4 regions of the Pseudoalteromonas sp. 78C3 genome follow, and region 3 is predicted to be linked to each of the others. Evidence: predicted binding sites of a transcription regulator. Region 3 holds the regulator's gene; each other region holds the start of a gene.

Region 1 (9,358 bases), on a different contig from region 3:
ATGCCACTAGCAAACTAATATAATGCGTATTTAATTCGCTGTTTTCGTCTTTTACTTTTAAGCGGCTTTGCCAATATTTTAACTGCTGTTTAAATACCGGATGCGGACGTTGCTGTTGGCTATGCAACGCTAAACTCAACTCGTTTGCACTGTTTACTCGGCTCTCAAGTAATGCCACTAAATAAATAGCGAGCCTAAAAATATCAGAGAGTTGGTCATCAAGTATTTGTGCTTTTAATAGCATATGCGCCAAACGAATATCAGCACCAAAACCTAGCATTTTACTGCCAAGCGGTGTGAGCTTACCTTTGCTATCAATAGCTTCAAGCATGTTAAGCAGGTTACTTGCTTGCTCGCATTGTTGCTCAGTGGGTTTATCGAGCAAGGTTAGCTCATTAATACTGGCTCCCCACTGCTTTGCCTCAAGCATAAGTTGGCTTATGTCTGATGTGAGTATTTCGGGATTGTCGTGGCTATTACGTCGCTCAAAGGTTTGCTTTGAGCCAATTCGATAAACAATACCCGGCTCTATTCGTCCTGCACGCCCTGCACGTTGCACAGCAGACGAGCGCGATATACTTTGTGTTGTGAGCTCTGTAACCCCTGTTTTTAAATTAAAGGTAGCTGCACGGCGCTTGCCGCTGTCAATTACAATGCGTATGCCTTCAATAGTTAAACTGGTTTCGGCTACATTGGTGGTAAGCACTACTTTGCGCATACCGTTTGGTGCAGGAGCAATAGCAGCTTGCTGATTAGCTTTATCTTGCTCGCCAAATAGCGTTGCGACTATGCAGTTACTGGGTAAATCGTTCAGTGCTTGTTGCACGCGTAGTATTTCAAATTGCCCAGGTAAAAACACCAATGCGCTACCGGTTTGCTCATTAAGTGCTTGTTTTATTATGCTAGGAATTGCATCAAGCCAACGGCTTTCATCTTTTATGGGTATGTATATTTCGTCTATTGGGTAGCTGCGACCGCTTGATTGAATTACAGGGCAGTCAAAAAACGCTGTATAACGCTCAGTATCAAGAGTTGCCGACATAAGCATAATGGTTAAATCTTCACGCAGCGCACTTTGGGTCTCGAGCGCAAAGGCAAGTGAGGTATCGGCTGCAATTGAACGCTCATGAAATTCATCAAATATCAGTAAATCAATATCGCTTAATTCGGGGTCGTTTTGCAACATGCGCGTTAGCATGCCTTCGGTGACTATTTCGAGGCGCGTATTAGCGCTTACTTTACTCTCGCCCCTAATCCGCAAGCCCACACTTTGCCCAACACTCTCGTTTTGGCACTTTGCTAGGTAGCTGGCTATATTACGAGCAGCTAAACGGCGAGGCTCTAGCATTACAATACGTTTAAAATGCCCATCGCGCATTAGTTGCAGCGGCAACCACGTAGATTTACCCGCACCAGGCGGCGCTTGTAATAACGTAATAGGATTACTTTGTAATGTAGTAACGAGTTGTTGATATATGTCTTGAACCGGCAGCACAGCTATTTACCCTAAATTGCTTTGCAGGCATTGTAACAAAAAACCGCAGCGACACCGCGGTAGATGTTTATTAATAATTGCTATTAACTACCCGACACCATTCTAATTCGATCTGCAGGCACTCGTAATTGCTGCATTAAGTAAATTTTAAATGAGGCTTCGTAAGGTTGCCCATCAACCGCTTTTTGCATGCATAAAAGCCATGCATCACTTTGCTCAATTCCTACATGTAAATGTTTATGCGCTTGAGGTATGTTAATACTACCAAAATGTTCAGCGTATAATTTAGGACCACCTAACCAGCCCGACAAAAAATAAGCGAGCTTTTTTCGCGATGCCGATAAGTCTTTTGAATGCATACTCCTTATATTTTCAGCCTCTTTTAAAGCGTCCATATTATCGTAAAACGCATTCACCAATTGTGTAATACCTGCTAACTCACCTGCCATTTTGTATGAGCAGTCACCCACTCCGTATTCACACGTTTTTGTATTCATAACTCACTCAGGTTAACTACTTTGTTTAATACCTGCATATTAGCTTAAAACAAAAATTTAAGAATGAGTTACATCAAAGCGGCGTAACTTATGTCAGCAATAATTACAGGCTGCTATGTATATTTTTTAATAAATAGCGCAATATTAAAAACAAAATCGCTCAACATAAAAATATAACCAACTGATAATAAAAACAATAAAACCATTATTATTCCTTGGTACAAGGCTTGCTACTTTATAACTGACAGTTAATTCACTAACCTAAAGTAAGGATAAACTTATGAACAGCGATCGTATCGAAGGTAATTGGAAAGAACTTAAAGGTAAGGCTCAACAAAAGTGGGGCGATCTTACCAACGACGATTTAGATAAAATTGAAGGTAGCCGTACAGAGCTAGTTGGTAAAATCCAGCAGCAATACGGTAAATCTAAAGAGGAAGCAGAGCGTGAAGTTGATGAGTTTGAAAAAGGTCGTTAAACCGCGTTAACCGCTTTTAAAAAAACCGCCATTTGGCGGTTTTTTTTGTTTAAGCTGTAGGTTATTTAGCTACGCTTTTAATTGGTTACCAATCGGTAACTGCCTAATACGCTTTCCGCACGCTGCAAAAATAGCATTACATAATGCTGGCGCATAAACTGGTGTAGACGGCTCGCCTACTCCTGCTGGTGGTGCATCACTTTGTACAATTTCAACGTCAATCTCAAGAGGTGAGTCGCTCATACGCGGCACACGATAATCATGAAAGTTACTTTGCTGTACGCGCCCTTTATCAAAGGTAATACCATCACTGATTGCAGTTGTAATACCGTAAATAGAGCCACCTTGGGTTTGGTTTTTAACGGTGTCGGTGTTTACAACCGTACCCGCATCAATGGCAACCCACGACTTAATTACTTTTAAATCGCCAGCATCCGACACTTCTACTTCAACTACCGTAGCTACGTAAGTTAAAAAGCTTCTGTGTGCTGCTATGCCTAAACCTCGACCTTTAGGAAGCTCTCGCCCCCATTTACTCATGTCAGCTACTTTTTCAATAACATGGCGCAGTCTGCCAATATCTAAAGGATAAACCGCTTTATCGCCACCGTAATTATCGTATGTGGCATTTTGCTCAGTTACATCAACAATGCGACTCGGACCTATAGTGTCTAGTAAATAGTCTTTTTGGTCGCGACCGGCTTTGTGCGCTGCTTCGCCAATAAATGACTGAATAGCAAAGGCATGAAAAATATTTGATACAGAACGCATCCAACCAATTCGTGCTTTGGCTTGCGCATCACCGTTTTCTAACTTCATGTTAGGTGTGTTAATAGGGTTATCGGTAAATCCTAAGCGCAGTTCAAAGCTTCCTGGCGTAGTCGCCCCTTCTGAAAAGGTAGAGGTAATAGGTGAAAACGCGGTGCGGTGTAAATACGATTCTATTGCGCCATTTTTATCTAGCGATGCTTCAATGTGCTGAGCCGAAACTGCATGATAAAAACCATGTTGTATGTCGTCTTCACGCGTCCATTGAACACGAATAGGCTTGCCTACTTTCATTGAAAGGTAAGCTGCTTCTGCTGAAAAGTCAGGTTTTGACTTACGCCCAAAACCGCCTCCCAACATGGTAACGTTAACGTTAATTTTGCTCTCATCCATGCCAAGCATTGCAGCCACTGTTTTCATATCGGCTTGTGGATTTTGCGTAGCAGCCCATATATCAACACTGTCTTTGTTGTACATAGCTGTTGCACAAGGCGGCTCCATTGGTGCTTGAGCAAGATGCGGCGCGTAATAATCAGCTACCAGCTTATTGCTCGATTTAGCCAACACGCCCATGGCATCGCCTTTATCACGTATGTTTGCCTGTGGAGTTTGTACTGTTTTTAATAATGACTTTTTAAATTCTTCTGAATTGTAATCGCCATTTTTGCCATCATCCCACACCACTTTTAATGCTTTACGCCCTTGCCATGCAGCCCATGTGTTTTTAGCTATAATCGCTATTCCACCTTTTGGCTGAAACTGCGGTGCGCCTTTTGGTGCAGGTATTTCAATAACATCTATAACGCCGTTTATCGCTTTTGTAGCACTGGCATCAAATGACTTAACAACACCGCCTACTACTGGCGGGCGTTCAATTATAGCCACCAGCGCTTGTGGTTCGCGTACATCGGCTGCAAATATTGCTTTGCCTGTTACTAAGTCGGCTAAATCTATGTGCGCCATGCCGGTATTTATATAGCGCCATTCTTTGCGGGTTTTAAGTGTTAGTTTGTCAGCTTCTGGTGGCGTTATTGTAAGCGCTAAGTCGATTAAATCTTTATAAGTAAGCGATTTACCTGAGCTGTGTGTAACAACGTGTTGATTGGCTGTACAGGTTTGTGGGTCAACTTTCCAATACTTAGCGGCAGCGTGCTGCATCATGTAACGCACACTTGCGCCCATTTCACGCAGGCGCTGCATGTTGTAGCGAATACTGCGCGAGCCATCGGTATTTTGATCGCCGTATTTAGGGTCGCCCTTACCCTGAATAACAATAACCTTATCCCATGCGGCTTCCATTTCATCGGCAACTATTTGTGCAATCGCGGTGCGAATTTGCTGACCCATTTCAGAGCGATGGCAGGTTATTTCAACCATGCCGTCTGGGCGCAGTGCAATAAATAAGTTTGCGCGTTTTGCCAGCTCAGATGGCTGTTCTAACACACCAGCAATCGCTCTTGGCGCACTGCCTACAAAATAAGTACCGAGTACCAACGCACCTATTGCACTGGTTTTTAAAAACTTACGACGGTTTAAATCAAAGTATTTGTTATCTTGGTTCATACTTCTTCCCCTTGTTCATTTGGGTCAAAATATTGAACACTCGCCATTGTTTTAGCGGCTGATTTAATTGCTTTATGAATGCGCGGGTAGGTACCACAACGGCAAATATTTCCCGACATATTACTTACTATTTCATCGTCGGTAGGGGTTGGGTTTGCAGCTAATAAGCTTGCAGCTTGCATCATTTGGCCGCACTGGCAAAAACCACACTGCGGTACTTTATGCTCAACCCATGCTTGTTGCACTGGATGGTCGCCCTGCTCGCTTAGCCCTTCAATTGTAGTAATTGAAAGACCCGCTACTGCCGCTACAGGTAATACACACGAGCGCTGAGCTACCCCATCAATATGTACGGTACACGCACCGCACTGAGCCATACCACAGCCAAATTTAGGCCCAGTTAAATTCAATTCGTCTCGGAGATACCATAATACTGGCGTTGACGGATCGCCAGAAAACTCATGTTTATTACCATTAATGGTAAGCGTGATCATACTAAACTCCTTGGCAAAGCGCTTTACAGGAGGGTTCCTTGTTGCGCGAGAACTATTTTTAATTACTTACTATTTTATACTTACTACTTTTAGCCTACCACTTAGATCTGTTTTATAAAAATACTAATTATTAGAACGTTTAAACACATTGAAATTATTAACGCCTGATTATTAGTATTATGACTAGGCTCTGCTGAACTTTGTGGATTAAAATTTGTTCTAACTAGAGGCAATTTAATCGCGGCGGGAGGTTTGTAAACAACAAAGCGTAAATTGCCCCTATGCAGAACCCTTGGGGCAGCGCATGTTAAACCTCGAAAGATAAACAGGCCCTAAATAAAAGTTTAAAAAGACTATTAATAAAAAAAACCGCCATTTGGCGGTTTTAGATAGTGTAAATAAGCTTTTAACTATTAATTAAAACGGCGTCTACCAAATAAAACCACTGATAGCAGCGTAAGTAAGTAATAAATACTGCCACCTGAGCTAGAGCCTGAATCAGATGATGGAGTCGCTAGCGCAGCAGCTTGCTTACCTTCAACGTTTATAGTCACAGTTTGAACTGCAGAACTATCAAATTTATCTTTAGCTACATAGCTAAACGTTACTACATGATCTGATTCGCTCGTAGGAGTTAGTTTAAACAATCCAGTATCAGGCTCAAATGTTAAAGTTCCTGAGTTTGGCTCTGTTACCACTTCAAATTCAAGTGTATCGTTGTCGCTATCTAATGCTGAAAAGCGACCATTCACTTCACTCTTATAAGAGGTGTTATATGTTACATTTTGAGCTTGTGGGGCTGTATTTGTCAGTTCAATAACAACATTATGAAGCTCTGATTCAACTAAAGAATCTTTCACTATAAAGCTAACTGATACGGGCTCAACCGAGTCACCACTTGGTGAAAAGGTCACGCTACCTAAAGCAGAGTCCATTAACTGAATTTGCCCATGAGCAGGCGAATTTTTAATTTGAAATACTAATGGCTCTGCGTCTTCATCCATACCTTCTAGATTAAAGTTAAGCGGTGTATTCCAATGAGTTTGCAGTGTCATATTATTTGCTGTTGGTGCTGTATTTTTTAGCTCTAACGTTAAGCTTGATAACGCTGAACGTGAACGATCTTTTACTGTGTAGTAACTAAGCTCGTCAATGCCTACAGCGCCCGATGGTATATAAGTTAATAGACCCGCCTGTCTGTCGGTAAACTCGACCCTACCCAGAGTTGGTCTCTTATTTAAAACTACATAATCAATATCATCTGATACAGGTAAATCTATTTGTATGCTTTTTAAAACATGATCAGAGTAGCTTACAGCTTCAGGCTTAGCTAAAGGCTCAGCAATTTGATTAGAAAACACCTCCAATGACTGACCTGCCAACAAGGTATAATCAACATTATTATACGTAGACGTTGCTAACCAACTGTCATTATTATTACGCTCAACAGTGTATGAAACCACATTGCTATCTAGGTTATATTCACCAAACTGATCTGAACACGAATACTGCACAAACCCAGCTCTTACAGACACAATGTTATTTAAAGAGTTTTGGCACACTTCACTAATTAATGTTGTCTGCCCATTTAAAGCCACTTTATAAAGTGAGCCGTTATAGGTAGATGCAACTAAAGTTTCTTCTCCATTAATAACAGTGTTAACCAAGCCGTTAAAACTTTGTTCTAAAGCAACTTTAGAGATAGTGTTTTCAGAGTAGTCATAACTAATGAGGTAATCACTAACGAGACTAACCACATCTATATTTTCGTTATTAAGAAAGCTTCCAGTTACTATTGAACTCATACCGCCCCAATAAAATCCTAAGCGAGGCGATGTTTTTAATAACTCTCCAGTTTGCCCATTTAATACTTTAAAAAAGGTACCTTCACTTCCTGTATGCTCAGCACCATTACCTACTATTATTTCTAGCTTGCCATCATTATTAATATCTAACGTTGTTAAGGTACTAATGTAGTCTCCGTCGCCAAGATATGTTTGAAATAGCTCTTCACCCGTTTCAGGTGAAAACACCTGCACATTCGCATCGTATATAGCAGAGCTGCCAGCAATAATATAATTCTTACCATCATCAAACAGCTGAGCAGTAGCAACTAAATTATTATTATCCCAATCGTTATTAACGTTTATGTTTGTAAGGATTTTTTCATTAGTTTGTGTATCTACAATATGCAAAGCGTTACTGTCACGCTCGGAATAAAGTATATCTAAGCTTCCGTTATTATTAATATCAGCAAGTGCTAACGCTTTATTTGAGTAGTACTTAATGCCTTTAGCCCACTGTTGAGTTTTGTCATCCGTGTTGTGAATATAAAAACCATCTTCACCTGACGAAGAATAACCTGAGCCCCAAGCAATATTTTGCTTACCATCACCGTTAAGGTCATCTACAACAATGCCCGACACACCATGCTCTGGATTATTAATACTCCAAAACTCAACACCTGTTGTGAGTGAAAGCGCGTATAAACTCCCCCACTGACCATCGCCGTAAACTAAATCGTCGGTACCATCATTATCGATATCTGCAACTATTACTTTATCAATATCTAAGTCGCTTTGGGCTGTCCATAAAATGCTTTCAGTGCTTGGGCTTAGCATTTCTATGCTGTACCAACTTTGCCCATTAATCACTTCATCTAAGCCGTCGTTATTAATATCAACAGCAATTAAATGCTCGCCATTAATACTTACACTAAGTTGTTTGTGCAGTACAAATTCTGAATTTTCGAATCTATATACCGCACCATCACTAAATAAAACTTCTTTTGCATTAGCCTCAGTAAATGAGCCTGTCACAAAGTTTTGTGGTACGTTTTCAAGTACCGCAATTTCAGATAAATCGAGCGAGTTAAGAACAAAAAGCTTACTGCTTTGATAAACAAAAAGCTCATCTTGCCCATCGTTATTTATATCAAACTTATCTGCTGCTCTTGGGTAATAAAACTCTTTACTTAGTTCTATCTCTTGAGTGACTAAATTAACTTTATGTACTGCGTTATTTTCTAAAACATATAAGTAGTATGTATCTGCCACTGTATCTTTAATTAGCGTGGTATCTTCAATATAGTCATCAAAGTCGTAGCGAGCAGTTACTTCATACGCACCTTTCACATATTCTATAATATTAAAATTGCTCTCTTGGGCGGATATAATGTGCTTACTACCCATACCCGACAAAGGTGCCACGTATAAGCCTTTTCGACCTGTTGAGTTGCCTAACGAAAATTCACGAAATACGCTGCTAAGCTCTATGCTTTCCTCGTCTGAGGCAGCTTGAGTAAGGCTATTATTTTTTATAATTGGCGCGAGTAGAGGTTTTTTAGATAAACTTTCAAAATGAGCTTTATCAAAATTTATTTTTTGATCGTTAATTAAAACAGCATCACCGTAAGTATTTTCTTGAGTGTTTTTTATAGGCTGAGCGTGAGTATTGGCATTCACTGAATACGCGCTCATCATGAGCAACGTAAGGCAAGATAGTTTAATCAATTCCATAATCCTTTGTATTTCTTTATTTAATCACGTCACTACAACTGCAACGTTCCATTAACACGGCATTATATAGAGTACCAACCGGAAATAAAGAGGCGATTAACAAAGTTTTACAAAGGGATAGAAGAAATAAAGTAATAACATTTAACTTGCAGCTAAAGCTACTTTTATAGAAATTTTATCCGCATACTTACTAATAAAAAGCGATTAATGAGTGCTTATAACATCTTCAGACAACAATCGCTCATCGTCTTTATAAACTTCAAGCCAACCTGGTGGTGATGTATCGCAGCCAATAATGGTTACTTGTAGCACATAACTATAACGACCACTTTTAAACGTATAGTGATGATTCCCGCCGCTGCCCTCAAATGTAATATCGCCATTTAGTAAAACCATATCAGGCTTGTCACTTGGCTTTTTATTAATACCCCACACTGCATACCGAAAATTATGCTCGCCTAAATCATCAACACGAACATGATAGTTAGCCGTTTTCCAATTGAGTACTGGTTTTTCAAAAGTATTAATACTTGCGTGCAAGGATT
Region 2 (9,358 bases), on a different contig from region 3:
TCAGCGCCCCTACTCCCATAAATATCAATAACGGAAAAATCCCCGTATCAATACCCACGTAATAAACGTAATACAATAGCCCACCTGGGTCTGACAAACCTGCCACAGGTACATTTGTTAAAATTGCACCAAAACCAATTGGTAATAGTAATAATGGTTCAAAACCTTTAGCTATCGCTAAAAACAGTAATAAACACCCTACCGCAATCATAATTAACGATGGGATTGTAAAGTTAGCAATGCCAGTAGCATTCCAGAGGTTTAAAATACCTTCCATCCTCTATTTACTCCTAAGCTAATGCAATCATAGCGTCGCCGGTAGTTACAGCATCGCCTTCACTAACTAACACTTCAGCGATTGTTCCGGTATGCGTAGCGCGTATTTCAGTTTCCATTTTCATGGCTTCCATAATAATCACTACATCGCCTTCGTTAACAACTTGCCCAGCTTTTACCTTAATCTTAAAAATATTACCGGCTAAAGGGGCATTAAGTGTTTCACCTGATGCAACTGAAGCAGACTGAGGAATGTGCTCAGAATCCTTTAAAGTTACTTCTTTGAGTTCACCACCTTGCGCTACAACTACATCGTAAACTTTACCGTCTACTTTTACGCTGTATTGCTCAGCTTTAACGCTACTATTATTTGAGCCTGATTTTGGTGCTACCTTATTGCTCTTATCTTCAACAGTAGGAATAGGCTCAAATGCATCAGGGTTGTTGCGGTTTTTAATAAACTTAAAACCAACTTGTGGAAACAATGCATAAGTTAGTACATCATCAATTTGATCATCAGCAAATGTTAAACCTTGCGCTTCTTTTAATAATTCAGCTTCAAGCGTTGCAAGCTCTGGTGCAATGTTATCTGCAGGGCGACAAGTAATAACCTCAGCTCCATCAAGCACACGCTCTTGTAGCTCTTTATTCATTGGTGCTGGTGTTAAGCCATATTCACCTTTTAATACGCCAGCAGTTTCTTTAGTGATTGTTTTATAACGCTCACCGGTTAGCACGTTAAGTACTGCTTGAGTACCTACAATTTGCGACGTGGGTGTTACTAAAGGTAAAAAACCAAGATCTTCACGTACACGTGGGATCTCAAGTAAAACTTCATTAAGCTTATCTGCCGCGCCTTGCTCTTTAAGTTGGTTTTCCATGTTTGTAAGCATGCCACCAGGTACTTGAGCTAGTAAAATACGACCATCAACCCCTTTTAAGCTACCTTCAAATGCCGCATATTTTTTACGTACATCTCTAAAGTAAGCAGCAATTTCTTCTAGATGGTTTAAATCAAGGTCAGTATCGCGCTCGGTACCTTCAACTATCGATACTATCGTTTCAGTTGCGGTGTGTCCGTAAGTCATACTCATAGATGAAATAGCGGTATCAAGCATATCAATGCCTGCATCAATCGCTTTTTGATAAGTCGCAGTACTTAAGCCAGTTGTAGCGTGGCACTGCATAGCAATAGGAACCGATACGGTTTCTTTAAGTGCTTTAATTAGTTTTTCAGCATCGTACGGCTTTAATAAACCCGCCATGTCTTTAATACAAATTGAGTGACAGCCTAAATCTTCTAATTGCTTAGCAAGAGTTAACCACATATCAAGCGTATGAACAGGGCTTACAGTATATGAAATAGTACCTTGAGCATGTGCGCCTACTTTTATAGCCGCTTTAATCGCTGTTTCTAAGTTACGTACATCGTTCATTGCATCAAATATACGAAATACGTCAACGCCATTTTTATGTGCGCGTTCTACAAATTTTTCAACTACGTCATCAGCGTAATGGCGGTAACCCAATAGGTTTTGACCGCGTAAAAGCATTTGCTGTTTAGTATTAGGCATCGCTTTTTTAAGCGCACGAATACGCTCCCAAGGATCTTCGCCTAAATAACGAATACACGAATCAAATGTAGCACCACCCCACGATTCAATAGACCAGTAACCTGCATCGTCTAACTTGCTAGCAATCGGTAGCATATCGTCTAGGCGCATACGTGTTGCGAGTAATGATTGGTGCGCATCGCGTAATACCAATTCTGTTAATTTTAATTTAGCCATGTGTGTGCCCCTTATTTATTATTTGATTTGTACTGAGCAATGGCAGCACTAATAGCAGCGATGTGCTCATTTGGCACACCTTGAGATTTAAAAGACGGTGATTTAGCTGGTGATGCTTCTGGTTCGCTATAGCGCGTCACCAAATTAGACATAAGCGTTACTGCACCAATTAATATCGACAGAAATACAAACACCCCAACCATACCAGTTAGCATTAAGCTACCAGCCGTTGTGAGTAGAGCACCTATATCCATTTTTCTCCCCCTTGAAACCAATATCGAAAATAAAAAATCGATTTAATTAAATATTTATTCACTGGATAATAACAAAACTAGTCGCTTTGTCTACATCTTGTAAATTGGTAAAACCAATTAAACTATAAACAACATAACAATCAACTTATTTACATGCCATAACCCAGCAATCATGCGCCCTACAATACATTTAGGAAATAACGACTATAGCTAATAGTTATATAGAAGTTGTTAATTAACTATTCAACTTAATAAAAATAAACACCAAACTTTATAATAAGTATAAAAATACGCACCAATTGTTAATTGGTCTTACCAAAAAAATTATTCTTAGCGGATTTTTGCCAGCAATTTGTAACAGTGTGAATAACTTACATAACAAAGCGTAAAAGTTACTAACTAACAAATAACTAAAAATACAACCAAAAAACATAAGCTATTGATATTAATAAAAAATAAACTTTGGCATGTAACTGGCATTAGTTATTGTGAGCAAATTTGATAACCAAGGAGAAAACAATGTTACGCTGGACAATTACATTTTTAGTTATTGCTTTAATCGCTGCAGTGTTAGGTTTTGGTGGCATCGCAGGTGCCGCAGCTGGTATAGCAAAAATTATATTTTTTATCTTTTTAGTACTTTTAGTGATCTCATTAGTTTCAGGTGCACTACGTGGTAAATCACCCAGGTAGATAAAGCATTCAACTAACAAACACTAAAATTTAATTAATACTTACAAGGAATTACATTATGAATTCAACAACTGTAAAAGCAGCACTAATCGGTCTATTCGCAAGTTTCTTCATCATGGGTTGTGAAGATAATCATGCAGAAGACGCAGGCGAACGTATTGACGAAGCAGTAACTGACGTGCAAAACAAAGTAGAAGATGCATGTGAAAATGTTAAAGAAGGCGTAAACGCTGAAGAAACTAACTGTTAATTCTTCTTGTATCGCTAAAAAACGGCCTTAGGGCCGTTTTTTTGTGCCTGTAATAAAATCACTGACTATAAAGCTGCTCATTTAGCGGTTAGCTTGTTAAAATAAAAAAAACGATATTTAAAGCAAGGCAATATGGCATTTACAACAACCTACACACTAGATAAACCTTACTTTTACGAGTGCTTTGATGAGTCACTCCCGTACAGTAAGCGCGCCAAACCTAAGTACTTTTTACTTGTACTCCTCGTTGCGCTTGGTTTATTTGGCATTTATGTTTTAAACGATCATTACTTAGGATCGTTTATGATCATGCTAGGTGTACTAGAGTGCGTCGCTTTTTACTATCGCAGACCTTGGTGGGTAACCAGACAAATGCTCAGCAGAGCGTCGGGCTCTGAGGTTACACTTACCTTTGATGAAGAAGGCATTAAATCGGCTAATCATTACAAAAGCTTTCAGCTAACTTGGCAAGACATAAGCGAAGTAATAGATACTCAGCAAGGTATTATTATTAAAAATAAAAGCGGAATGCAGTACATTTCAAAACAAATACTAACCCCAGAAATACTCGCCTTTATAAACAAAAAAGCCACTCAGTGAGTGGCTTTTTGACTAGTTGAGTTAATTACTCAACTACGTATACGTGTTGATTAAGCATTGCCCGGATTAGGGTTCGACTTTTCAGCTTGTATGCGCATGTAAATCTCTTCACGATGCACTGATACGTCTTTTGGTGCATTAACACCGATTCGAACTTGATTTCCTTTAACACCTAGAACAGTAACTGTTACTTCGTCACCAATCATTAGGGTTTCACCTACTCTACGAGTTAGTATTAGCATTCTCTTGCTCCCATGTTCCAATAAAAATTATAAGATTCCGCTTAAACATACTAATGAAAATTAGACTGAAAAGTAAGTAAAAACTCTCAATCTATCCATTTTCTGTTAAAAATGCTTTGTGTAATGCACGAACTGCCAACTCTAGGTACTTTTCATCTATTAAAACTGAAATTTTGATCTCAGAAGTCGAGACTAAAACCACATTAATATTTTCCTGCGCTAATGCATCAAAAAATAAACTTGCTACACCAGAATGCGATTTCATACCCATTCCAACAGCAGAAACTTTAGCTACCGTTGGTAACCCGCTTATATTTCGAGCACTGAGTTGAGCTTGATCTTCGCTCAATAATTCAAGTGCTTGCAGATAATCATTCGAGTGCACAGTAAAAGCATAGTCTATTTTTTCAAAGATATGATTAACTTGATTAATCATATCTATTTCGATGCCATTATCAGCAAAAAGTTTCAATATTTTTGAAAGATATTGCGTACCGCTTGGCACACCATCTACTTTAATTAAACATTCGTCACGATTAAACGCAATTCCCGATACCACCTTGCTTGGCATATCGTTCTCCTCAAAACTTATTAATGTGCCTTCATCAGGATTAAAACTAGAAAGCACCCTAAGTGGCACATTGTGTCTACCTGCAGCTTCTACCGAGCGAATATGCAAAACTTTTGCGCCTAAACTTGCCAGCTCTAGCATTTCGGCAAAAGTAACTTGGCTCATTCTGCGCGCGTTAGGTTCAACACGAGGATCTGTAGTATATACGCCGTCAACGTCTGTATAGATCTGGCATTCGTCGGCTTTTATAGCCGCTGCTATTTCTACAGCCGATGTATCGGTGCCGCCGCGTCCAAGCGTTGTAATATTGCCCTCAATATCACGTCCCTGGAACCCAGCAATAATAGCAATACGATTATGCTCAAGCTCATGCTTTAAGCGCGTAGCAGCAACCTCTGCAATACGAGCTTTACCAAACATGTTGTCGGTTAGAATATTGACTTGATCCGCTAATAAGCTTACAGCTGAATGACCACGTTTGATAATAGCCATAGCAAGCAGTGATACAGAAACCTGCTCTCCGGTGCTAATAAGTACATCTAGTTCACGGCTACTCGGGCGAGTATCAATTTGTTTGGCGAGGTTAATTAAGCGGTTGGTTTCTCCCGACATAGCCGAGAGCACCACAACCACTTGATGTCCTTGTTGCCTGGTTTTAACAACAAGGTCGGCGACCGCTTCAATTCGCTCTATTGAGCCGACCGAAGTGCCACCGAATTTTTGAACAATAAGCGCCACTTAGGCTTAAGTACGCTCAGTTAACCAAGCTGTAACGCTATCTAGTGCAGCAGCAAGATTTTGTGGCTCACTACCACCAGCTTGTGCCATATCTGGACGACCGCCACCTTTACCACCTACTTGACCTGCCATATGATTAACTAACTCACCGGCTTTTACTTTGCCTGTTAAGTCTTTCGTTACACCGGCAATTAGGCTTACTTTGTCGCCACTGGCAACACCCAGTGCAATAACACCTGAGCCAATCTTGTTTTTAAGGTCATCAACCATACTGCGAAGCGCTTTAGATTCAGTACCTTCAACGTTTGCTACAAGTAGCTTAACGCCATTAATTTCAACAATCGAATCAAGTAAAGACGCGCCCGCTGCACTTGCTAGCTTATCGCTAAGCTGTGCAATTTGCTTTTCAAGGCCTTTAGATTTTTCAAGCAACGCAGTTACTTTTTCAAGTACCGATGCGCTATCGCCTTTAACTAAAGCTGCAACATCGCTAAGTTGTTGCTCTTGCTCGCTAACGTACGCTACAGCCTCTGCACCGGTTACCGCTTCAATTCGGCGAACACCTGCGGCAATACCGCTTTCAGATACAATTTTGAATAAACCAATATCGCCAGCGCGCTCAACGTGAGTACCACCACAAAGCTCAATAGAGTAGTCGCCAATAGTAACTACACGTACTTCGTCATCGTACTTTTCGCCAAACAATGCCATAGCACCTTTCGCTTTAGCATCATCAATAGCCATAAGCTCAGTATTAAGTGCAAAGTTACGACGAATTTCGTCATTAACTACACGCTCAATTTCACGTAGCTCATCTTTAGTAACTGCTTCAAAATGCGAAAAGTCAAAACGTAAACGATCTGGCTGAACAAGTGAGCCTTTTTGGCCTACATGGTCACCTAATAGTTGGCGTAGTGCTTCGTGTAAAATATGCGTAGCTGTGTGGTTTTTCTTAATGCTGTCGCGGCGCGTATCATCAATAGTGGCGTCAACTTTATCGTTAACACCAATACGGCCTTGTACAGTACCGTGGTGAGCAAAAGCATTACCAAGCTTAGTGGTATTAGTAACATTAAATTCGCCACCAGCAACTGTAATAGTACCCGTGTCACCCGTTTGACCGCCTGATTCAGCGTAAAACGGTGTGCGGTCTAGTACTACAATACCTTGTTGACCATCTTCTAATAACTGAACAGCTTCGCCACCGGCAAAAATTTCAATAACGGTCGCGCTGTAATGTGTGCTGTCGTAACCTTTAAAGTCAGTGTGTTTATCTGATTTTAATTGGTCATTGTAATCAGCGCCAAACTTACCCGCTTGTTGCGCTGTTTTACGTTGTACAGCCATACATTCTTCAAAGCCTTGATGATCAATTGTCATCTGGCGCTCACGCGCAACATCGGCCGTTAAATCAGCTGGAAAACCATACGTATCATAAAGTTTAAATACTAAGTCGCCCGGTATAATATCGCCTTTAAGGTCGCTTAAGCTTTCTTCTAAAATAGCTAAGCCACGCTCAAGTGTTTTACCAAACTGTTCTTCTTCAATGCGTAATACTTTTTCAATAATTTCTTGTTGCTTAGCAAGCTCAGGGTACGCTTGACCCATTTGCTCAATTAGCGCAGCAACTAATTTATAGAAAAACGAACCTTGTGCACCTAATTTGTTACCGTGGCGCACAGCACGACGAATAATACGGCGCAGTACATAACCACGGCCTTCGTTAGATGGCATAACACCGTCTGAGATCAAAAACGCACACGAACGAATATGATCCGCCACTACGCGTAGTGACTTGTCGTCCATGTCTTGTGCATTAGTAACACTTGCAGCAGCAGCAATTAAGCCTTGGAATAAATCGATTTCGTAGTTTGAATGCACGCCCTGCAAAATAGCAGAAATACGCTCAAGGCCCATTCCCGTATCAACAGATTGCTTAGGTAGAGGCAACATTGTACCGTCGCTTTGACGGTTGTATTGCATAAATACAAGGTTCCAAATTTCGATGAAACGGTCGCCGTCTTCCTCAGGAGAGCCCGGAGGACCGCCCCAAATATGCTCGCCATGGTCATAAAATATTTCAGAACACGGACCACACGGACCAGTATCGCCCATAGACCAAAAGTTGTCTGAGGTCGCAATACGAATAATGCGGTCCTCTGGCAAGCCAATTTCGTTAGCCCAGTAACCAAACGCTTCTTCGTCATCGTGATAAATAGTTACTAAAAGTTTTTCTTTAGGTAGGCTTACTACCTCAGTTAAAAACTCCCATGCAAACTTAATCGCGTCTTGCTTAAAGTAATCACCAAAGCTGAAGTTACCTAACATTTCAAAAAATGTATGGTGGCGAGCAGTGTAGCCTACGTTTTCTAAATCGTTATGCTTACCGCCAGCACGTACACAGCGCTGCGAGCTTGTCGCACGTGTATAAGGGCGGCTTTCTGCGCCTAAAAATACATCTTTAAATTGCACCATGCCGGCATTGTTAAATAACAACGTGGCATCGTTACCCGGTATAAGCGAGCTAGAAGGTACTATTTGATGTTGCTTGCTGGCAAAAAAGTCTAAAAACTGTTGCCTAATTTGTGCGGTAGTCATGTGCTGCATTTGAAAGTCTCACCTGTATTTACTGTGCTTGCATTGCAAAATTAATTTCATCGTAGCTAAAACCCCGATACATTAAGTAGCGCACGCGCTTAGCTTTATCTTTGTAATCGAGATCGGCCGGTGTATTCGAATATTTTTTATTGTACGCATCCTGCGCAAGCTCAAACCAATCTACTTCAAGCTCTTCAACTACCAATTCAAGTAGCGAACGATCAATCCCTTTGCCCATAGCTTCGCTTTGTATTCGCTTAAGCCCGTGGCATTTAAATATGTGTTTTCTTACAAAGCCTTCACAGTATCGCTGCTCGTTAATAAAATTATGCTTTTCGCACCAATCAAGCAGCGTTTCAATAAACTCTTCTGTGGCTTCTTTTTGCTGTAATTTAAGCGTTAACTCACGACGCGAATATTCTTGGCGCCCTAGTAACCAAAGTACATAGTTTTTTAGTTTTTGCTTTAATTTATCATCCATTAAGCGTCAAAACGCCCGCTTGTTTCACTGCTAAGTGGCTTAACATTAATGTCGTCACTTGGTGGTACAACAGGCATAAAAATGGCTTGATAAGATACAAAAAAGCTAATGTAGCAAATCGGCATTAAAATCAACAGTGGTAAGAACGATAAGAACATCGAAAGCGCCATAAATAATGCGCAAATAAGGCCAAAAACGCCAAGTGGCAAAATGTTATGATAAAACACCATTAACGATTTTTTAAGCGCCGTTAAAATACGTGTTTCTTTACTAAAATAAACAAGCGGTACAGCGTAAGCAAACGCCGTTAAATAAATTAGCATTGCCATAAAAAACAAAATGACATTCGCGCCCGAAATACTCTCAAGCATTTGTTCAAGTGCTACGTTTGGATCAAGTCCTGGTTGGCTCATAACAGCCACTGCATCGGCAAATAAGCCATTAGCAAGTAACGCCATTAAAATGCCCGCACCCATTTGATAAAGTGCTAAACGCAATAACCCTAAGCGATTTCCCTTAGCCGTAAATGGCTTGAGAATATCGGCTAGCATAATTTTTCCGCCCTGCTGCTTACTAAGCACCGCTTGGTAAAACCCTGCGGTTAAAAATGGCGTAGCGAGTGCTGCTACTACTTGCAGCAGCGGTAAAAATAAAGACAGCAGCCCTACAATACCAATAAATAAATGCATAAAAATAAAGGTTGCTGGCTGGGTTTTAAAAATAAGCCATCCGGCTTTTAACCACTTTAGCCCTGCATCGGCTTTAAAAATTCGTAATTGTGTAGACATACTTGCTCTTAATTTAAAACGAAACACGCCAAGTATAACTTGGCGTGAGGGGGTATTAATAGACGAAACGTAATTAA
Region 3 (9,358 bases):
AAAGACGATAAACCCAATACTTCGTTAAGCGACTTAATTAGCTTAACCAATACGCCCATCGAAATAGGATCTTGTCCTGCAAATGGTTCATCGTACATGATTAGCTCTGGATCAAGTGCTATAGCGCGCGCAAGTGCAGCACGTCTTGCCATACCGCCCGATAACTCAGAGGGCATTAAATCTTTAGCGCCACGTAGCCCAACCGCTTGCAATTTCATTAATACAACTAATCGGATAAGGTCTTCACTTAGCTTTGTGTGCTCTCTTATAGGAAACGCAATATTGTCAAATACCGACATATCAGTAAACAGCGCACCACTTTGAAAAAGCATGCTCATTTTAGTACGTGCTTCGTATAACTCTTTACGAGACATTTTAGGAATGCTGCCACCTTCAAATAAAATATCACCTGAATCTGGTTTAAGCTGACCACCAATTAAACGCAACATAGTGGTTTTGCCAATTCCGCTTGGCCCCATGATCGCAGTAATTTTACCTTTAGGAACGCTAAAACTCATATTTTTATATATAGTTCTATTGCCTCTCGAAAAGCTAACATCCTTGACTTCTACTATTGATTGCGACAAGTCGCTCTCCATAAAAATGTTCACTAGTGCACCTATTTTAAAGCTTTTTTGTCAAAGATGGAAAAAACAATTCGTAAGATTTTGTAATACACCCATGAAAAGGATTATAAGACTCGCTCAAAACAGCTTAACCCCGGCTTAAATTTTTAAATTAGCTGTTTAAAAGCAGCATTGTTACGTAGTTGACCTTACTCTTTTATTTATACTTTCATCTTGGCTTTTGTTACTATTCGCGCCATCCGTATTTTGTATAACTGGCTTAACACAATGGTTACCTCGTTTGTTATTTTAATTCTTGGTTTTGCAGCTCTTGTTTGGAGTGCAGACAGGTTTGTTTATGGCGCTGCGGCTCTTGCTAAAAACTTTGGTGTACCTACACTTATTGTTGGTTTAACCGTGGTAGCTATGGGCTCTTCAGCACCCGAAATGATGGTTTCAGCCTCTGCCGCTCTGGCTAACAAAACCGACACAGCGGTTGGCAATGCTGTTGGCTCTAATATTACAAACATTTTACTTGTGTTAGGTATCACTGCTCTATTTCGCCCTCTTTCAGTTTCATCAAGTACATTAAAACGTGAAATGCCATTAGTGATGCTCGTATCTTTAGCTACTTGGTATGTGTTCTCAGATAACTACTTTTCATTTAATGAAGGTGTTGCACTTTTGGTTGGCTTTATCGTATTCATCGGTGGGTTAATTATTGTATCTATGCGTGCAAAAAACCAAGATGATCCATTTGTGTCAGAAGCCTGCGACGATGTACCAAACGATGTACCTACGAAAAAAGCGGTATTTTGGTTAGTTGTCGGCATGATACTCCTACCTGTTAGTTCTCATTTTTTAATAGGTTCGGCTGTCGATATTGCTAAATACTTCGGCTTAAGCGACTTAGTCATTGGCTTAACAATTATTGCTATCGGTACTAGTTTGCCTGAACTTGCCGCTTCGGTTGCAGGTGTACTTAAAAATGAAGATGATTTAGCACTAGGTAATATTGTTGGCTCAAACATATTTAATATTCTAGCGGTATTACCACTTGCCGGTATTATTAACCCTTCAGCCATTGATCCATCATTAGTAAGCCGAGACGTATTAATTATGATTGGCGCAACACTTGCTCTTATTATTATGTCATTGAACTTTAGAGGTACCCAACGTATCAATAGAGTAGAAGGCGGCTTATTGCTAATAGCGTTTTTGGGTTACCAAGGGTATATTTTTAGTCAAGTAGGGTAAATGATGGCAACGCTAAATTTTATTGAACAAGGCCTTCGCGTTTTAGATGTTGAGCGCCAAGCACTTAGTGATATTGCACAATATGTAGATGAAAATTTTCATAACGCGTGCCAATTAATGTACGACTGCGAAGGCCGTATTATTGTCATTGGTATGGGTAAATCAGGTCATATTGGCAATAAAATAGCGGCAACCCTTGCAAGCACTGGCAGTCCAGCATTTTTTGTTCACCCTGGTGAAGCAAGTCATGGTGATTTAGGGATGATCACTAAAAATGACGTGGTTATGCTTATTTCTAATTCAGGGGAGACCAGCGAAGTTTTAAATATCATTCCGGTTTTAAAACGACTTGGTGCCAAAATGATATCGATGACTGGCAATACGCAATCAACCATGGCGACCCTTGCTAATGTACATGTGTGTATTAAAGTAGAAAAAGAAGCCTGTTCATTGGGTCTAGCTCCTACATCAAGTACCACTGCAACGCTTGCGATGGGCGATGCCATGGCAGTTGCATTATTAGAAGCTCGCGGGTTTACAGCTGATGACTTCGCGCTATCTCACCCAGGTGGTAGTTTAGGCAAGCGCTTATTACTTACTTTAAAAGATGTTATGCACAGCGGCGCAAATACACCTATTATTAGCGTTTCACAAACAGTTAAAGACGCCCTTATTGAAATGTCTGCTAAAGGTTTAGGTATGACAGCCATTGTTGATGAAAATCAGCAGCTCGTGGGATTATTTACCGATGGCGATTTGCGTCGTATTTTAGAACAAAGAATTGATATTCATACAACACAAATAGATGTTGTTATGACTAAGTCATGTACTACGGCTACACAAGATATTTTAGCCGCTGAAGCGCTTAATATTATGGAACACAAACGTATAAATGGCTTAATCGTCGTCAATGAGAAAAACCAACCTATTGGCGCATTAAACATGCAAGACCTATTAAAAGCAGGAGTATTATAAATGCAATTTGAAGAACTCTATCAACCGCTGAGCGATGATGCAAAAGCACGCGCTAAAAAAGTAAAGCTACTTATATGCGATATTGATGGTGTATTTTCTGATGGCCGTATTTATCTTGGTAATCAAGGTGAAGAGCTAAAAGCATTTAATACAAAAGATGGTTTTGGCATTAAAGCGCTTATAAACAGTGGCTTTGAAGTGGCTGTAATTACTGGTCGTCATTCACAAATAGTGCAACAACGTATGAGCAGCTTAACCGTACAGCATATTTATCAAGGCCAAGAAAATAAGCTCATTGCCTATCAAGAATTAAAAGACAAACTCAACCTTAGCGATGAACAAATTGCTTATATCGGTGATGATGGTCCTGACATGCCCGTTATGGAATTAGTCGGCTTTGCTGTTGCAGTAAATGATGCCCATCCACTTATTAAACGTTTATCACACTATGTAACGCAAATGCCTGGCGGCTTTGGTGCAGTAAGAGAGCTCACCGACTTACTTATGCTTGAAAATGGTAAAGCATTGACTACACAAGGCACTAGTTCATGAATGCAGCGCGCATAATATTAAGCGTTTTATTCATTAGCTGTATGGTTTGGCTTTGGTACCCTTATTTTACACAAACAAATATTGTGCCTCAGACTGAGCCTGAAGTTATTGCCAAGCCTGATTACATAGCCATAGAACTCAAACAAACAGCCTATGACGAACAAGGTAAAATTAGCCACAAAGTCACTGCGGCTAAAATGGAGCTATATCAACAATTAGGTTTTACGTTTTTTGAAAAACCTATTTTTACTTTATATAACGAAAAGCAAACGTGGCAAATAAATGCAGACGAAGCAACATTATACGAAGACAAACAATTAATTTTAGAAGGCAATGTGGTTGCCAAAAACTTAACCGATAACGCCATGATAGACAAAATCAATGCTGATAATATTCAGGTAGATATAAAGCTATTAACAATGCGTTCGGAGCAACCCGTTATCATCACTGGACCCAATTTAAAAATCACTGGTAAAGGCCTAGAAGCCGACTTAAAAACCGAAGTGATAAAACTAATTAACCATACGCGAACCATATATTATGACCAATAAAATATTAAAATCACTTATTATTCCTACACTTATACTAGCATTTAATAGTAGTGCTGCAGAGCAAAACACGCAACCGACTGCAAATCAAATTTCAATAAGCGCCGATAAGCAAGAAGGTCAATTAAAAGCTAATGTCGGAATTTTTGAGAAAAACGTTGAAATTATTCACGGTAACCGCCGTATCACAGCCGACCGCTTAGAAGTACATAAACGCGATGAACTTGGTGATAATAAACAATTATTAATTGCTACAGGTAGCCCTGCGCACTTTGAAGAAAAGCAATCAGATGGCACGACTATGAGCGCCAGTGCTGACGAAGTACGTTATGATGTATCTAAGCGTTTTTTAACGCTTGTTGGTAATGCACAAGTATCGCAAGCGGGACAAAAAATAAATGCTAAAAGCATTACCTACGATATAGAGCAGCAGCTAATCAGTGCCGAAAAAGATGAAAACTCAACTGACCGCGTTCACACAATTTTAGTGCCAATCGAGACTAAAAAAAGTAAAAAAAGCGACAAAGGTCAACCATGAGCACATTAAAAGCAGAGCTATTAGCAAAGAGCTATAAAGGCCGTGAAGTTGTAAAAAACGTCGGCCTTGAAGTCAAAGCTGGCAGTATTGTTGGCTTACTTGGCCCTAACGGCGCAGGTAAAACCACCACGTTTTATATGATAGTAGGACTTGTACCTAGCGACAAAGGTAAAATATCGATAGACGATAACGATATTACTCTTTTACCTATGCATAGTCGTGCTAGATTAGGCATTGGCTACTTACCGCAAGAGTCTTCAATATTCAGAAAGCTGACTGTTTATCAAAACTTAATGGCCATTTTAGAAACGCGCAAAGAGTTAAATAAACAAGCTAGAGAAGACACTCTCGATAAATTATTAGATGAATTTAGCATACAACACATTCGTGATAGCCAAGGTATGGCGTTGTCGGGTGGCGAACGTCGTCGTGTGGAAATAGCACGTGCGCTGGCAGCAGATCCTAAATTTATATTACTGGATGAACCATTTGCAGGTGTTGACCCGATTTCGGTATTAGATATAAAGAAAATAATAGAACATCTTAAAAATCGTGGGATTGGTGTATTAATTACCGATCATAACGTAAGAGAAACCCTTGATGTTTGTGAAAAAGCCTACATTGTTTCTCATGGGGAGCTGATTGCATCAGGTACTCCAGAACACGTATTAAATGATAAAACAGTACGCGATGTTTACTTAGGCGAGCAATTTAGGCTGTAACATTTACGCCATGTCTTTAAGCATCTGCTAGTATTAATTATAACAACATAAAAGGATTGTTAGAGATACATGAGGCAATCACTACAGCTGCGCATGGGCCAGCAACTTACAATGACTCCACAGTTGCAACAAGCTATTCGTTTGTTGCAACTCAGTACATTGGATCTCCAGCAAGAAATACAAGAAGCTCTCGACAGCAACCCGCTATTAGAGGTTGAAGAAGCAGACTATTCAGAAGACGCTGCTGGTAAAAACGAGCAAAAAGCAGATACAGATGACATAACTGTTAGCGCATCTGCCGATGATGCTCCAAGCGAATACGAACAAGATAGTGGTGAAGCACTTGCAAAAGACACGCTAAGTGACGACATGGCTATGGATGTTAGTTGGGATGAGTACATGAGTGCCGCCCCAGCAGCATCATCGGGTCCGATGCCTGAAGACGAATCAATATACCAAGGCGCCTCTACTGAAACGCTCCATGAGTATTTAATGTGGCAGTTACAACTAACGCCATTTAGCCCTACAGACGAAGCGATTGCTATTGCTATTGTAGAAGCCGTCGATGATTCAGGTATTTTAACACTAAGCTGCGAAGAGATTTTAGAAAGCTTCAATCAAGAAAACGAAGATGATAACGAAGTCGAACTTGATGAAATTGAAGCTGTATTAAAACGCATCCAACTGTTTGATCCTGTTGGTATTGCTGCGCGTAGCCTACAAGAGTGTTTATGTATTCAGCTTAACCAGTTTGATAAAGAAACACCTTACATTAATGAAACAAAAATGATTTTAACCGAGCATATTGATTTATTAGCTGCTCGTGACTATCGTACATTAATGAAGAAAACTAAGCTCAAAGAAGAAGAGCTTAAAGAAGTAATGACATTAATACATACTCTAAGCCCTAAACCTGCAGATACTATTGTAAGAGAAGAATCTGAGTATGTTATTCCTGATGTGTCAGTTAAAAAAATTAAAGGCCGCTGGGTTGTTGAGTTAAACCCAGACAGCATGCCTAAAATTCGTGTTAATAGCCAATACGCGGCAATGTCTCGCACTGTAAAATCCAGTGGTGACAGCCAGTTTATTCGCTCGCATTTACAAGAAGCTAAATGGTTTATTAAAAGCTTAGAAAGTAGAAACGACACGCTATTAAAAGTAACAAATTGTATTGTTAAGCAACAACAAGGCTTTTTTGAACACGGTCCTGAAGCCATGAAACCAATGGTTTTAAATGATGTTGCTGAAATGGTAGAAATGCACGAATCAACAATTTCGCGCGTAACAACCCAAAAGTATATGCACACACCCCGTGGTATATTTGAGCTTAAATACTTTTTCTCAAGCCATGTAAGCACCGAAAACGGTGGTGAATGTTCATCTACAGCAATCCGTGCGCTTATCCGAAAATTAATCGCAGCAGAAAACTCAGCAAAACCATTGAGTGATAGCAAAATAGCGGATATATTGGCTGAGCAAGGAATTAAAGTAGCGAGACGTACAATCGCAAAATACCGCGAATCTCTGGCTATTCCACCGTCAAATCAACGTAAAAGTTTGATTTAAGACGCAAAAAAAGAGGGTAATGCTTATGCAACTAAACTTAACTGGTCGTCACGTAGAATTAACCGATTCACTAAGAGACTATATTAATACCAAATTTGCGAAGCTAGAAAGACACTCTGATCATATTAATAATGTTCATGTCATTCTCGATGTAGAAAAATTAAATCAAAAAGCAGAAGCCACCATACACGTAAGCGGTGCTGAGTTATTTGCCTCTACAGAACATCAAGATATGTATGCCGCCATTGACTCGTTGATCGACAAGCTCGATCGACAAGTAATTAAACACAAAGAGAAGCTTGCTCGACACTAATATGATGAAATTAAGCTCACTTATATGCCAGGACTGCAGCAAAGCTGCGGTCCTTTTTAATAGCAAAAAAAGAATTTTAGAGTTCATTAGCGAACTTGCTCACGACAAACTTCCGTATTTACCGCAACAAGATATTCTTAATGCTTTAATGAGCAGAGAAAAATTGGGTAGTACAGGTATAGGGCGTGGCATTGCCATTCCTCATGGAAGAATGAGCGGTGCAGAAGAGCCTTTGGCTTTAGTACTCGTTAGCGAAACTCCAATAAATTTTGATGCAATCGATAATCGCCCTGTTGATATTTTCGTCGCACTCATCGTACCAGATGGCGATAACCAGCAGCACTTAAAGACTCTAGCAACCATTGCTGATAAACTAAACAACAAAGATTTTTGTAAACAGTTACGCAGTGCAAAATCAGATACTGAGCTTTACCAAGTTATTATCAATCAATCATAGTTTTATAAAGGGTGTTAAATGGAGTTAATTATCATAAGCGGCCGTTCTGGTTCTGGAAAGTCGGTTGCTTTACGCATTGTAGAAGATTTAGGTTATTATTGCGTAGATAATATTCCAGTTAACTTGCTTCCTTCATTAGTTCGCAGTGTGTCTGATAGCTACGATAAAATTGCTGTTAGCATTGATGTACGGAACATCCCTAAACAACAAGATGAATTTAACGATATTCTTGAATACTTGCCAGGCTTTGCAAACCCTACGTTATTTTATTTAGATAGCGACGATCAAACATTGATAAAACGTTTTTCTGAAACTCGTAGATTACACCCACTATCAATTGACTCGTTGCCTCTTGATTTAGCCATCAAAAAAGAAAAAGAATTACTTGATGTATTAATCACCCGCGCCGACTTTATGATAGACACGACTGATTTGAGTGTTCATCAACTCGCTGAATCTATTCGTGAAAAGATTTTAGGTAAAAAAGATAAACAACTGATTGTCACTTTTGAATCGTTTGGTTTTAAACACGGCATACCAAAAGAAGCAGATTACGTATTTGATGCACGCTTTTTACCAAATCCACATTGGGAACCTGAATTAAAACCTTTAAATGGGTTAGATCAACCCGTTAAAGATTATTTGGCCAATCACAGCATAGTGCAAAAATTCACATGGCAAATTCAAACATTTGTACAAACGTGGTTACCGCACTTAGAGCGAAATAACCGCAGTTATTTAACCATTGCCATTGGGTGTACAGGCGGACAACATCGCTCTGTATATTTAGCGCAAACTATCGGTGAAAGTTTTGCAATGACACATCCCAATGTGAAAATTCGCCATCGCGAACAAGAAAAATAATATAGCTGAATAATCACCTGTTCAGCTTAGGTAGAGTAAGTTATGCATTGTGAAGACACTTTTTTAATAAAAAACAAATTAGGATTGCACGCCAGAGCAGCCACCGTGCTTGCCCAATTGGCAGTGCAGTTTGATGCGACAATTACATTATTTCAAGATGACAAAGAAGCCGCAGGCGATAGCGTACTTGCACTAATGTTACTTGAAAGTAGCCAAGGAAAAGAAGTAAAAGTTGTATGCAAAGGCCCCGATTCTGAGCAAGCTTTACATGCTGTTGGAGAATTAATAGCACAACGTTTTAATGAACAAGAATAAACAGTTATAAAAATAATGCTCGCATTACTAATGCCCCAATTAAAACAGATATATAAAATAAATACGGTTAGTGACGCCAGTTAACTCACCTCTCCCCATAAAGTAATATAAAAATTTATAAAGGACGCCAATGCCTGAAGCTTTTGAACAAGATTACCCACTACAGCAACTAAAACAGGTGACTAAGTCACTCAATAGTGGTCAATTTGTTCAAGTTAGGCGCATGCTCGCAAAAACAGCTCCTTGTGATACCGCATTATTACTAGAATCATCACCGCATAAAATTCGCCGACTCCTTTGGCAGTTGGTTGATCCTGATGTGCAAGGTGATGTTCTTGAAGAACTATCAGAAGATGTTCGTTTAGGCATTATTGCCCAAATGGAACCTAAGCACATTGCAGCCGCAACAGAAGATATGGGCCACGATGACTTAGGTGAAGTATTACGTAGTCTGCCGGACACCGTTTATAAAGACGTTGTTAGCGCGATGGACATTCAAGACCGTGAGCGTGCAACACAAGCACTTTCGTATCAAGAGCGTTCTGCTGGCGCGCTAATGAACACCGATACGGTGACCATCCGCCCTGACGTTACGCTTGATGTTGTACTTAGATATATTAGGCTACGCGGCGAGTTACCAGAAGGTACCGATGACTTGTACGTTGTTGATAAGCATAACTGC
Region 4 (5,338 bases), on a different contig from region 3:
GCAGATATTTCAATTGTTAATTTTAGTGATAATCTTGCTACACCAGCTGCAACCTTACTTGTAAAGCCTCAAGGTTACAATGGTACTGATGGAACCGAAATTACTTTAACTGCTGGAAGTACTGATTCGACTTTGATATCAGGCGCAGTCCAATTAAATTCTTCTGAAACGTTCAGTGTAGTAGCCGATGATGATTCAATTGCAGCAACTACTAATGCTGTAGTCAGTAAGCTAAATGATGTTTCTGACGTTGATATTACAAGCCAAAAGGGCTCGCAAGATGCGCTAGCAATTATTGATAACGCGATTGCAAACATCGACTCACAACGAGCGAGCTTAGGTGCGGTTCAAAATCGTTTTGACCACACAATAAGTAACTTAGCAAATATTTCTGAGAACGTATCTGCATCACGTAGCCGTATTCAAGATACTGACTTTGCAACAGAAACAGCAGAAATGACGAAAAACCAAATCTTGCAACAAGCAGGTACATCAATCTTGTCGCAAGCGAATCAGTTGCCACAAACAGCACTTAGCTTATTAGGTTAATAGGTCAAGCGTTAGCTTAATGGTTAGCTAGTACATAAAGTCAGTATTAGCTTTACAATAAAAGGAGGTGGCTTTAGCTACCTCCTTTTATGGTTCAAGGGCTAAAATTAAGCTATTGTTGGTTTAATTAAGTGAGAAATAGGAACTGTTATGAATACAATTACTTCAAATGCAGAGGTTACAACATTATCTAATCTAACCGCTGGAAATGACAAGCAGGTAGGACCGGTTGTTCACTCTTTAACCGAACGAGCTGTTGATGATGTAAATCAAGTAGAGAAACAAAATCAACAGCAATTACAGAAAAACCAATACGATATAAACTCTACGCAAAAGCAGCCTTTAGAGCGTGAACAATTAGAAGAGATGGCGCAACAATTGCAAGACTTCATGGGCGAAATGAACCGAAGTTTACAATTTAAAGTTGATGAAGATTCAGGCCGCGATGTAATTAAAGTTCTTGATAAAAACAGTGGTGAAGTCATTAAACAATATCCTTCTGAGGAAGTGTTAAGTTTAGTGTCTAAATTATCTGAATCGGCAGGTATTTTGATTGATCAAACGGTTTAGTCGGTAGTTTGAATTACTAATAATAAGTTAGTTTATTTTTGAGTATTTGAGAGGTGAAGTATGTCTATTTCGTTTAATGGCTTAGGCTCAGGTTTGGCCGTATCAGATATTGTTGATGCATTAGTTAATGCTGAACAAGCACCTGCTGAAGCTCGTTTAAATACTAAAGAAGCTAATTTAACAACAGATATTTCAGCTGTAGGGGCATTGAAATCTGCACTGGAAAAAGTGCAAACCTCAATGGAAGCTTTGGGGGATAGTGATAAATACCAGCAGCGTAGTACATCAGGTACTGATGACTTTATCTCTATTAGCGCAGATGAAAACGCGCAGCCTGGAAGCTATAACGTAAAAGTAGACGCATTAGCACAAGCTCATAAGTTATCGTCCCCTGCATTTGCAGCAGACGAGGCTATAGGTGCGGGTGTAATCACGATAGGTTCTGGCACAAATAGTTTTTCTACGGTTTTATCGGCTACAAACACGTTAGAAGATTTACGAGACCAAATTAATAACGGCCCTTATACTGGCAATGATAGTAATGATTCAGTTGTGGCCACTATAGTCACGAGTGATACAGGTCAGCATTTAGTGCTGACTAGTAAAGAAACCGGTGAAGACAACGCAATTACAATTTCCGTACAAGACGATGACGGTAATAATACTGATACTGGCGGATTATCTCGATTAGCTTATGACGTATCAGATACAGACCCAGCTAACCATACTACTAATCTAACTGAAGTAAACGCTGCACAAAATGCACAGATAACAATTGATGGTGCGTTGACTGTATCAAGTAATACTAATGAGTTTAGCAATGTTATTGATGGTGTTGACATTAATGTTAAGAAACTGCATGACATCGATGACGACATAAGCGACATATCAGTTACTGAGAACAATAATAATATTAAAACAGGTTTAAATAGTTTTATCAGTAGTTACAACGAGTTGTTAGAGCTTAGTAACACTTTAGGTGCGTCAGGTGAAGATGGCGTTGGCGTAATGGCTGGGGACTCATTATTACGTGGTGTAATGTCTAAACTGCGAGATACAATAACAGATTCAGTAAATGTGGGAGGGAGTTCGTTATCACTTTCACAATTAGGAGTAACAACTGACCGGTATGGTGTGCTTAGCTTGGATAGTGACACATTGAATGATCAAATTAAATCCGATGTTAGTTTAGTACAGCAATTTTTTGTTGGTAGTAATGATGATGGCTTTGCACAGTCGTTTGATGATTTAGTTAGTTTTTATACAGATTCTGACGGTATTATCCAAAACAGAATTGATAGTAAAACAAATCAGTTAGATGATTTAGATGATCAAAGAGAAAGTTTAACAAGTAAAATGGAGTCGTTATCAGCTCGTTTATATTCTCAATATAATGCGATGGATTTATTGGTGGCGAGCCTTAATAACACCAGCAGCTATGTCCAAGCTCAATTAGAGAACATGCCAGGCGTAGTTAGGCAATCAAATTAATAACTGAGTAAGAATATTATATATTTAATAAAAAACCGCTAAGTTTAAACTTAGCGGTTTTTTATTGTGTATTGCTCTTTGATTCAAATAGTAAGATATAGCCATACATTTAGTTAAAATAAAGGTCGTTTATTAGGCCTGTTTACTAGGTGCTTTTATAAGCTTTAATGGCCTTACCAGACTTTTTATGTTTAATAATAGCTTTAGAAGATTCATTTTTTGCATTATTCGCTTTAACTAAAATGGTATTTATACGAAGCTGAATTAATTCTAATTGCTCTGCACTTGGGCCTTCACTGCCTTCACACCATTGCTTTATATCAGTATTTAAAGTGTCTAAAAAAGGCTGAGCTTCGTCTGCATTATTATCATTTACCAACACTTCAATGTTACTAAGTAATGCTTGTATCTGCTCAGCATGGCTTGCTGGTGTTTGCGAATCCATAATTAAAATTAAACCGCAGGGTTGCGTTGATCTAGTGGGATATTATCCCAACCTTCTTTAATTTCTTTAACAATACTTGATACTTCAGTAATTGCTTCAATATCGTTATGTAGGTTAGCTTGCGTTAAGCGACGTTGGCAGTAATCGTAAAGTGCCAATAAATTGTTAGAAATACTAGGGTCTTGTTCTACTTCTAAATTAAGTGCATCTTGCAGTGCACCAAATAACAAAATACATGCTGAAATATTTTCACCTTTTTTTGCTATTTCTTTGCGCTCAATAAAGCCCTTTGTTGCAGCTAAACGACCAATAATATTACTGAATATAAGGTTTATTTGTTCGTAAGGTGCCATTTCGGCAATGCTGCTAGCACGAACTTGACTGTATTTTTTTACTGAGACATGAGCCATGGGAAAATCCTAAAATTTAAAACGATAAAATTATGTGAAAGCTAATATAAAAACTTATATAAAAAATCAATAAAGCTTTTATACTTTTATAAGAACAAAGCAATATTAATGCCAAGCATTTTTGCTTATCTATATATCGGCATTTGTAACTTCAACTTAAATTTATAATTGAGTTTATTTACTAACAATAGCATTTTTATAGCCGAGTAAATTAATTTTTAGAGCTAAGTTATAGTTAGGTAATAGTTAAGTAATGGCTAAGTTAAAACTATAACCCATACTTAATGATTAACTATTAAGTATGATTGACTTAACTAGCCCGTCTGTTTTTTGGCGTTTATGTCAAAAAACTGCCGCTATCACTTGCATCCATGCTGAACTGGCTTACAATTTAACTAATTATAAAAATTAGTGAAAGTACGGCTCGCTAAATATGATCTTGATTTTAGATAATAATAACAACCGCGCAATAGGATTAAATGCTTCGCTTGGCTTTATTGGTGAAGCTGCTCAACTATTAAGCGAAGACTGCTTTGAACAAGAATGTAAAAAATATCAGCAGCAAGAATGCATGATTATTTTAGGAGCGTTGCAATCACTTGACCACGAAAGCTTAATTAAACGCTATCCAACATTACCGTTTTTATTAATTGGCGAAACGCTAAAACCACTATTAAGTATAGCTAATGTAGTGGGGCTTATTTGCGAGCCATTTAATCACGAAGTGACAACTCAGTTACTTCACGACTGCCAGCAGTATCAGCGTATGTTGCCAAACGAGCACAAGCACAGTAAACCACACAAAACGTTTGATGGTCTTGTTGGTGAAACCGATGCGGTTAAAGATGTGCGTTTTTTAATTGAGCAAGTGGCAAAAACTGATGCTAATGTTTTAATTTTAGGCGAATCAGGCACAGGTAAAGAAGTGGTTGCCCGTAATGTACACTTGCTTTCAAAGCGTATTAATGGACCGTTTGTACCTGTTAACTGTGGTGCTATTCCGGCTGAGCTGCTCGAAAGTGAACTATTTGGCCACGAAAAAGGCGCGTTTACTGGTGCTATATCGGCTCGTAAAGGGCGGTTTGAACTAGCTCAAGGTGGGACGTTATTTTTAGATGAAATAGGCGATATGCCACTGCAAATGCAAGTTAAGTTGCTGCGAGTATTGCAAGAACGCAGCTACGAACGTGTTGGTGGTACAAAGGCTATCCAAGCTGATGTACGCGTTATTGCGGCCACGCATCGTAACCTAGAAACAATGATTGAAGAGGGGAGTTTTAGGGAAGATTTATATTACCGCTTAAATGTATTTCCTATCGAAAACCCATCGCTTAGTGAACGTGCTGATGATATTCCGCTGCTTTTAAAAGAGTTAATGCGCCGTGTTAACGACCAAACAGGTTCTACCGCTAAGTTTACCGAGCGCGCTGTTGAGAGCTTAAAAGAACATGCTTGGCCTGGTAATATTCGTGAGCTTGCTAACTTAGTGGAACGTATGGTTATTATGTTTCCTGAAAAAGTGGTTGATATTCCCGATTTACCTAATAAATATCGTTACATTGAAGTTGAAGCCTACGAACCAGAATACCCTGAAGAGTTAATGGAAAAAGACGCTTTTAACGACATATTTAGCACCGGTTTTAGCGATTACGAAAGTGAGCCAGACGCTGAGTTTAGCCAAACGGGTAGTGGGCTATTGCCAGATGATGGTATTGAACTTAAAGATTATTTAGCCGAACTTGAAATTAGCTTAATAACCCAAGCGTTAGAGCGCTATGATTACGTTGTAGCTCGCGCTGCAGAAATACTAGGTGTACGCAGAACAACACTCGTTGAGAAAATGAAAAAGTATAATCTTTCAAGAGATTAAGGT

What was found. The regulator sigma-54, encoded in region 3, starts transcription at its own class of promoters, with help from an activator protein. The targets are predictions, from matches to a motif close to GTTGGCACGNNNNTNGNNT.
Region 1: the regulator sigma-54 is predicted to act here: its motif matches at 2,207-2,225, upstream of CXF76_RS03055 (CsbD family protein).
Region 2: the regulator sigma-54 is predicted to act here: its motif matches at 2,782-2,800, upstream of CXF76_RS15935 (DUF1328 domain-containing protein).
Region 4: the regulator sigma-54 is predicted to act here: its motif matches at 3,563-3,581, upstream of fliS (flagellar export chaperone FliS).

What each region holds. Positions count from the first base shown of each region.
Region 1 covers NZ_PJAV01000104.1:6,892-16,249, reverse strand. Annotated here, with positions in the region: gene hrpB (ATP-dependent helicase HrpB) at 1-1,495, opposite strand, end outside; gene CXF76_RS03060 (group II truncated hemoglobin) at 1,579-1,992, opposite strand; gene CXF76_RS03055 (CsbD family protein) at 2,273-2,470, shown strand; gene CXF76_RS03050 (xanthine dehydrogenase family protein molybdopterin-binding subunit) at 2,540-4,801, opposite strand; gene CXF76_RS03045 ((2Fe-2S)-binding protein) at 4,798-5,295, opposite strand; gene CXF76_RS03040 (Ig-like domain-containing protein) at 5,709-8,807, opposite strand; gene CXF76_RS03035 (hypothetical protein) at 9,018-9,358, opposite strand, start outside.
Region 2 covers NZ_PJAV01000167.1:7,543-16,900, reverse strand. Annotated here, with positions in the region: gene CXF76_RS15950 (sodium ion-translocating decarboxylase subunit beta) at 1-277, opposite strand, end outside; gene oadA (sodium-extruding oxaloacetate decarboxylase subunit alpha) at 291-2,066, opposite strand; gene CXF76_RS15940 (OadG family protein) at 2,078-2,320, opposite strand; gene CXF76_RS15935 (DUF1328 domain-containing protein) at 2,840-3,013, shown strand; gene CXF76_RS15930 (hypothetical protein) at 3,072-3,263, shown strand; gene CXF76_RS15925 (YcxB family protein) at 3,396-3,863, shown strand; gene csrA (carbon storage regulator CsrA) at 3,914-4,105, opposite strand; gene CXF76_RS15915 (aspartate kinase) at 4,197-5,414, opposite strand; gene alaS (alanine--tRNA ligase) at 5,421-8,021, opposite strand; gene CXF76_RS15905 (regulatory protein RecX) at 8,041-8,493, opposite strand; gene CXF76_RS15900 (BPSS1780 family membrane protein) at 8,493-9,281, opposite strand.
Region 3 covers NZ_PJAV01000145.1:18,760-28,117, forward strand. Annotated here, with positions in the region: gene CXF76_RS10540 (ATP-binding cassette domain-containing protein) at 1-599, opposite strand, end outside; gene CXF76_RS10545 (calcium/sodium antiporter) at 855-1,823, shown strand; gene CXF76_RS10550 (KpsF/GutQ family sugar-phosphate isomerase) at 1,827-2,798, shown strand; gene kdsC (3-deoxy-manno-octulosonate-8-phosphatase KdsC) at 2,799-3,350, shown strand; gene lptC (LPS export ABC transporter periplasmic protein LptC) at 3,347-3,901, shown strand; gene lptA (lipopolysaccharide transport periplasmic protein LptA) at 3,891-4,436, shown strand; gene lptB (LPS export ABC transporter ATP-binding protein) at 4,433-5,158, shown strand; gene CXF76_RS10575 (RNA polymerase factor sigma-54) at 5,228-6,727, shown strand; gene hpf (ribosome hibernation promoting factor) at 6,753-7,040, shown strand; gene ptsN (PTS IIA-like nitrogen regulatory protein PtsN) at 7,045-7,497, shown strand; gene rapZ (RNase adapter RapZ) at 7,516-8,361, shown strand; gene CXF76_RS10595 (HPr family phosphocarrier protein) at 8,404-8,676, shown strand; gene mgtE (magnesium transporter) at 8,807-9,358, shown strand, end outside.
Region 4 covers NZ_PJAV01000009.1:18-5,355, reverse strand. Annotated here, with positions in the region: gene CXF76_RS20740 (flagellin) at 1-549, shown strand, start outside; gene CXF76_RS00250 (flagellar protein FlaG) at 700-1,119, shown strand; gene fliD (flagellar filament capping protein FliD) at 1,180-2,610, shown strand; gene CXF76_RS00240 (hypothetical protein) at 2,756-3,055, opposite strand; gene fliS (flagellar export chaperone FliS) at 3,064-3,465, opposite strand; gene CXF76_RS00230 (sigma-54 dependent transcriptional regulator) at 3,899-5,335, shown strand.